Regions from separate parts of the Marisediminicola sp. LYQ134 genome, predicted to be linked through region 1. Evidence: predicted binding sites of a transcription regulator. Region 1 holds the regulator's gene; each other region holds the start of a gene.

Region 1 (2,266 bases):
ATCCACACGCGGATGGCGAAGCTGCGCAAGCAGATCGCCGGCTTCGCGCCGTCCCGCGAGGCGAAGCGCGCGAACCGGGTGCGCAACGACGTGCCGTCTGTCGCGATCGCCGGATACACGAACGCCGGCAAGTCGTCGCTGCTCAACAGGGTGACGCGGGCGGGCGCTCTCGTGGAGAACGCGCTCTTCGCGACTCTCGACACGGCCGTGCGCAAGAACGTGACGGCCGAGGGTCAGGCGTACACCCTCACCGACACCGTCGGATTCGTGCGCAACCTCCCGCACCAGCTCGTCGAGGCCTTCCGGTCGACCCTCGAGGAGGTCGCGGACGCCGACGTCATCGTGCACGTCGTCGATGGATCGCATCCGGATCCCGGGAGTCAACTCGCGACGGTGCGCGATGTGATCGGCGACGTCGATGCTCGCCACCTGCCCGAGATCGTCGTCTTCAACAAGGCAGATCTCGTCGACGACGATCAGCGCCTCGTGTTGCGCGGTCTCGAGCCGAGTGCGGTGTTCGTGTCTGCGCGGACGGGCGAAGGCGTCGAGGAGCTACTCGAGCGCATCGCCGAAGCGATCCCGTCGCCGTCGGTCGAGCTCGATCTGCTCATCCCCTTCGATCGGGGGGACGTCGTCACGCGCTTGCATGACAACGGCGTCGTTCTCGACACCCGCTACGACGAGAACGGCACGCGGATCCACGTGCTCGTCTCGGAGGAGGTCGAGGCTCAGGTGGAGCAGTTCACCGCTCAGACCGAGCGCAGCACCGCGACGACCTTGCCGAGCACTTCGGCGTAGTCACCGAGGATCGGCGCGAAGGCCGAGTTGCGCGGGAGCAACCAGGTGTGGCCGTCGCGCTGCTGGAACACCTTGACGGTCGCTTCGTCGTCGAGCATCGCGGCGACGATGTCGCCGTTCTCCGCGGTCTTCTGCTGGCGGACGACGATCCAGTCCCCGTCGCAGATCGCGGCGTCGACCATCGAGTCTCCGACGACCTTCACCATGAACAGGTTGCCTTTGCCGACGAGCTGGCGGGGGAGGGGGAAGACCTCGTCGACCTGCTGGTCGGCGAGGATCGGCACTCCCGCCGCGATGCGACCGACGAGGGGGACCATCGCGGCGTCTCCGACGGGGGTCGGCGCGTCGGAGACGACGGGGACGTCGGGGCGTTGCAGGTCGATGAGGATCTCGAGTGCGCGCGGTCGATTGGGGTCGCGGCGCAAGTAGCCGCTGAGCTCGAGCTGATTGAGCTGATGGGTGACGCTCGAGAGCGAAGCGAGCCCCACCGCATCGCCGATCTCGCGCATGCTCGGCGGGTAGCCCCGGCTCGAGACCGATCGGGAGATCACGTCGAGGATCGCGAGCTGCTTGTCGCTCAGACTCTTGCGGCGCCGGGTCGACGGCTTGTCCGCTTGCGGTGATCCCTGCTCGGTGTCGACCACGTCGTTCCCCTCGATGTGCACCTCGTGCGCCGTGAGAACGGCGAATGTCGGTGGCTCCTGATGGTCTGTCTTCAGACAATCGAAACTGTATCCATTCGACGGTCGCTTTCCAAACGTCTATTCGAGCGTGTTGCGCTAATTCGTTACCACACTTTCGAATATCGGCTTGATCTGGCGAGTATTCGAAGATATGTTCGGAACACGGGTTCGCATCCGGCTCTCCCGGCCGAGTGTCGGGTGCGACACCCGCCCACCATCACGAGCAGCACCTCCGAGAACACGACCCGCGAGTGATACCCCGACCTGAAAGGCAAGAACCATGAGCGCAGCGACTGGTATTGCTCCCCCCGCATCGTCCGCATCGTCCGCACAGGCACGGTCGGGGCGCGTGCCGCAACGCAGACTCCGTCTCACGAGGCGCGGTCGCGCGGTGTTCACGACTCTCGTCGCGGCACCGATCGTGCTCGCCGCGGGAGCATTCGCTCTCAACGGCGGAATGGCGACGGCGTCGAACGAAGACGGAGCCGACGTGGTCTTCGTGCAGGTCGAGAGCGGCGAGTCACTGTGGGAGCTCGCCGTCGGGCTCGCGCCCGAGGCGGACCCCCGCGAGGTGGTGTCCGACCTCGTGCACTTCAACCAGCTCGACTCGGCCGACGTTCAGCCGGGGCAGAAGCTCGCGGTTCCCGCCGCCTACGCTCGATAGTCGAGGGGCATCAGTCGTGGGGCATCGACAGCCCTAGTCTTGATCGGTGACTTCGCTCAACGACCTCCCCATCCGCGATGACCTCCGCGGCCTCACCCCGTACGGTGCGCCCGAGTCCCGA
Region 2 (2,266 bases), on a different contig from region 1:
TGCTCAAACAAGCGGATGTCGTGCTCGCCCTGTTCCTCCACGGAGACCTCTTCACGCCCGAACAGAAGCTCGCCGACTTCGACTACTACGACCCGCTGACCACAGGCGACTCGTCGCTCTCCGCGGTCGTGCAGTCGATCATCGCGGCCGAGGTGGGCTACCAGGAGCTCGCCCTCAAATACTTCCTGGCCGGACTCTTCGTCGACCTCGCCGACCTGCACCACAACACCGCAGACGGCGTGCACGTGGCGTCGACCGGGGGAATGTGGAGTGCCGTCGTCTTCGGATTCGGGGGGATGCGCGACCACAACGGCGATCTCACCTTCGACCCGCGACTGCCCGAAGGGTGGGACGGCATCAGCTTCAAACTGACCGTCTCGGGCAGCCGGATGCGCGTCGACCTCGAACAGGACATCGTCACGTTCACGATCGAAACCGGTTCGAGCGTGTCGTTCTCGGTGCGCGGCCGGGCCGTGACCGTGACGGCGGACGAACCGGTCACGATCGCCCTCGCCCACCAGGGGTCCCGCCGGGTGGGAGCACCGAGCCAGAAGAACATCGAAGGCGGGCGGCGAGCCGACGGCAGCGTCATCACCGCCACGGTACCCACGAGCTGGCGCAGCGACGAAGACCCGGGGTACAACGACACGGCGGATTAGGGGGCGGTTCGGGGCGGCTGGTTAGGTCGGTCGCTGAGGTTGTCTGGCCGCGCCGTTCTCCTCTTCTCCTCTCCTGACGATCGTCGTCTCCTCCCCACCCCGTGTGGAGAACCCACTCTCCGCAGACGATTCGTTCTTCTTTCGAACACGCGTTCGATTCGGGAGAATCGATACATGCCCACCCTCGCCGCCTCCCTCCTCGATCGGGCCGCTGTGGTCGCCGATCTCGGTGGCACGGCGGAGTCGATCGCGGCTCTCGGCCACGCTGATCTGACGGCGGCTGTCGAGGCGGTGACCGCATTGAGGCAGTGTGTCGATCAGTTCGCTGCCGTCATCGCGGGGGAGGTGGCGCACCGGTCGCGCCCGGAGCTCGGTCACCAGGGTTTGGCCCAACAGGCGGGTTTCGTGAGCCCTGTTGCGATGATTCAGCGGGTTGCGCACGTGAGTCGCATCGAAGCGACCCGGCTTGTCGAGACGGGCGCGCTCCTCGCCGAGGCCGAAGCCGCGGCCGAGCTCGCCGCCTCTGCGGGTTCCGCCGACCACACCGCACCGGTGCCGGGAGAGCGCTGGCGCGAGGTTCTCGCATCAGCCGTGCGGGAGGGAACCCTGTCGCTCGATGCTGTCGACGCGATCCGGCGGGTGTTCTCCGATATCACCCATGTCGACGACGGTGTTCTTCGCGCTGCGGCGGCAGAACTCGTCTTGGCGGCTGCCGGGTTGACGCCGGACCAGGTCCACCGCCGTGCGAGGCAGGTGCGTGATCTCCTCGATGCTGACGGGATCGAGCGTCGGGAGAAACAGCACCGCGACCTGAGGACGGTGCGCACCTGGTGGGACACTGCGACCGGAATGCACTGCGGGTCGTGGCGGCTCGCCCCCGAAGACGGGGCTCTGGTTGCGGACGCGTTCGCTCAGATCCTGTCACCGCGGCGGGGTGGTCCCCGCTTCGTCGACCCGGCCGCGCGTGCGACCGCGGAGGAGCTGCTGAACGATGGCCGCACCGACGAGCAGGTCAGTGCCGACGCGTTCGTCGACCTGGTGCGCCTCGCGGTCGATGCGGATCCGGGAACCCTGTTCGGCGGGCGCCGCCCGGCCGTGCGGATCGTGGTGACCGCGGACCGGCTCGAGGGCAGGACAGGTCCAGGGTTCCTCGAGGGCCGCACCGACACCGTGTCGGCTCCGACGATCGAACGGGCGATCTGCAACACCGGAGTCATCAGTGTCGGCTTCGACCGCGACGGCCAGTGCGTGAACGTCGGACGGGACCGGCGCCTGTTCACCGAACGGCAACGCATCGGGTTGACGGTCAGAGACGGCGGATGCCGGTTCCCCGGGTGCGAGAGACCTCCGTCGTATTGCGAGGCCCACCACATCAACCCGTGGGCTGGTGTCGAGGGCCGCACCGACATCGCCGACGGAGTACTCCTGTGTCGGAGGCATCATCTGCTGATCCACGACAACCGGTGGCAGGTGCACCGAGACCGAGCCGACTACTTTCTGGAACCACCACCCGCGGTTGATCCGGGGCTGGTGTTCATTCCGATGCCGTCCCGGAGCCCGGTCAGCCACGAGATCGCCGTGTAGCGGCGAGAGCCGCGTCGCGCCTC
Region 3 (2,266 bases), 290 kb from region 1:
GCGTCGACGGCGAGGCGCACCAGGTCGACGAACGCGTCGGCACTGACCTGCTCGTCGGTGCGGCCATCGTTCAGCAGCTCCTCCGCGGTCGCACGGGCGGTCGGGTCGACGAACCGGGGACCACCCCGCCGCGGTGACAGGATCTGCGCAAACGCCTCGGCGACGAGAGCACCATCCTCGGGGGCGAGCCGCCACGACCCGCAGTGCATTCCGGTCGCAGTGTCCCACCAGGTGCGCACTGTTCGGAGGTCGCGCAGCTGTTTCTCCCGCCGTTCGACACCCTCGACATCGAGAATGTCCCGCACCTGTCGGGCATGCCGGTGGACCTGGTCAGGCGTCAACCCGGCAGCGGCCAAGACCAGTTCCCTCGCCGCAGCGCGAAGAACACCGTCGTCAACATGGGTGATATCGGAGAACACCCGCCGGATCGCGTCGACAGCATCGAGCGACAGGGTTCCCTCCCGCAGGGCAGCCGCAAGAACGTCAGGCCATCGTTCACGCGACAACGGTGTGATTTCGTCGGCGGAACCAGCGGACGCGGTGAACTCTGACTCGGCGAGGAGCGCGCCGGTCTCGACGAGCCGGGTGGCTTCGATGCGACTCACGTGCGCAACCCGCTGGATCATCGCGACAGGGCTCACGAAACCCGCCTGTTGGGCCAAGCCCTGGTGACCGAGCTCCGGGCGCGACCGGTGCGCGACCTCCCCCGCGATGACGGCAGCGAACTGATCGACACACTGCCGCAAAGCGGTCACCGCCTCGACAGCCGCCGTCAGATCAGCGTGGCCGAGAGCCGCGATCGACTCCGCCGTGCCACCGAGATCGGCGACCACAGCGGCCCGATCGAGGAGGGAGGCGGAGAGGGTGGGCATGCATCAATTCTCCCGAATCGATCGCGTGTTCGAAAGAAGAACGAATCGTCTGCGGAGAGCGGGTTCTCCACACGGGGTGGGGAGGAGAAGACAGTCGGGAGGAGGGGTGTGCCCGCCCCACCCACACTCTTCGGCACACCTCGCCCGCTCGGGATCAGCGTCGCGGAGCGGCGCTGGGGTTTCGCCGTCGAGTTCGCGCCCGCCGTGTCGGCGGTCGGTGTCGGCCTCCTCGTGCTCGCGAGCGGGCTCGGACTGTGGGCCGCGGTGTCGATGCCGACGCTCGGTGGCGGCACCCCTTTTCCGGCGGCTATGGCGAACCGCCTCGTCGTGGTGGGTCCGTATCGTTTCGTTCGCAACCCCATGGCTGTCGCCGGGATCGCGCAGGGCGTCGCCGGTCGGCTTCATCGCGTCGTCGTGGCTCGTCGTGCTCTACGCGGTGGCGGGGTCGCTCGTGTGGAACTACGTCATCCGCCCGCTCGAGGAGACCGACCTCGAGCGGCGCTTCGGCGACGACTTCCGCCGCTATCGAGAGCGCGTGCGGTGCTGGGTGCCCTCGTTCACTCGCCACTGACGGCGCTGTCGGCAGTCACAGCACCGAACGCACAGCGCTCCCCCTCGATCGCCTACTGGTCCGAGACGAAGATGCAGAACGGATGTCCGCTCGGGTCGGCGTAGACGTACAACTCTTCCTCGGGGTCGTTCGACCGGTCGAGCAGAACGGTCGCGCCGAGGTCGAGTGCGCGGTCGTGCTGCCGGGAGAGCGCCGCCGTGTCGGGCACGGTGAGGTCGAGGTGCATCATCTGCGGAACGGTGCCTTCGGGCCACTGCGCTCGGGGTAGGCCGGGCGAGACTTGGAACGCGAGCTTCTCGCCCGCGTCGCCGTGCAGCACGAGCCACTCGGGGGTCCCCTCGCCCTCTCGGGGCTCGTCTCCCGCGCGATAGCGGTAGCCGAGGAGTCGGCGGTAGAACTCGGCGAGACCGCGGGGGTCGGGGGTGTCGATCGCGGTCAGCCGCAGTGTCGGAAAGTCGGTCGTCGTGTCGGTCATGCAACCGTTCTACCGGCACCCACCGACACGGGCGACGACGAGTGCCCCCTACCCTCCCCGAACGATGCGCGCGAAGGATGCCGGCAGCGCGACGTTGCTCGGGGCGCCCGAGAACGCGGGTGCGACATCCGCTGGCGCGTATCCGGCGATTCCGCAGCCGATCTCGGTCACGAGGAAGGTGAGGTCGGGGTTCTCTGCCGCGAATGTCAGGAATGCCGCGATCTGCGCTGTCATGGTCGCGAGCCCGCTCATGGTGTCGATCGCGTAGCTGCCGCCGTGGAGCCCTCGGCCTTCGCCCCACACCGCGCCGAACCTGTCGTGGGCGATGCGCGCGGCTCCCCCGCCGTG

Evidence for each region. The regulator LexA, encoded in region 1, represses DNA repair genes until DNA is damaged. The targets are predictions, from matches to a motif close to TCGAACANNTGTTCGA.
Region 2: the regulator LexA is predicted to act here: its motif matches at 801-816, upstream of ACLHIH_RS11410 (DUF222 domain-containing protein).
Region 3: the regulator LexA is predicted to act here: its motif matches at 890-905, upstream of ACLHIH_RS04705 (DUF222 domain-containing protein).

Annotation. Positions count from the first base shown of each region.
Region 1 is NZ_JBKIWP010000001.1:1,257,523-1,259,788, reverse strand. Features, by position in the region: gene hflX (GTPase HflX) at 1-798, shown strand, start outside; gene lexA (transcriptional repressor LexA) at 750-1,442, opposite strand; gene ACLHIH_RS06025 (LysM peptidoglycan-binding domain-containing protein) at 1,762-2,145, shown strand; gene ACLHIH_RS06020 (histidinol-phosphate transaminase) at 2,192-2,266, shown strand, end outside.
Region 2 is NZ_JBKIWP010000002.1:589,823-592,088, forward strand. Features, by position in the region: gene ACLHIH_RS11405 (glycoside hydrolase family 65 protein) at 1-659, shown strand, start outside; gene ACLHIH_RS11410 (DUF222 domain-containing protein) at 834-2,243, shown strand.
Region 3 is NZ_JBKIWP010000001.1:962,562-964,827, reverse strand. Features, by position in the region: gene ACLHIH_RS04705 (DUF222 domain-containing protein) at 1-872, opposite strand, end outside; gene ACLHIH_RS04700 (hypothetical protein) at 1,297-1,443, shown strand; gene ACLHIH_RS04695 (VOC family protein) at 1,496-1,918, opposite strand; gene ACLHIH_RS04690 (hypothetical protein) at 1,967-2,266, opposite strand, start outside.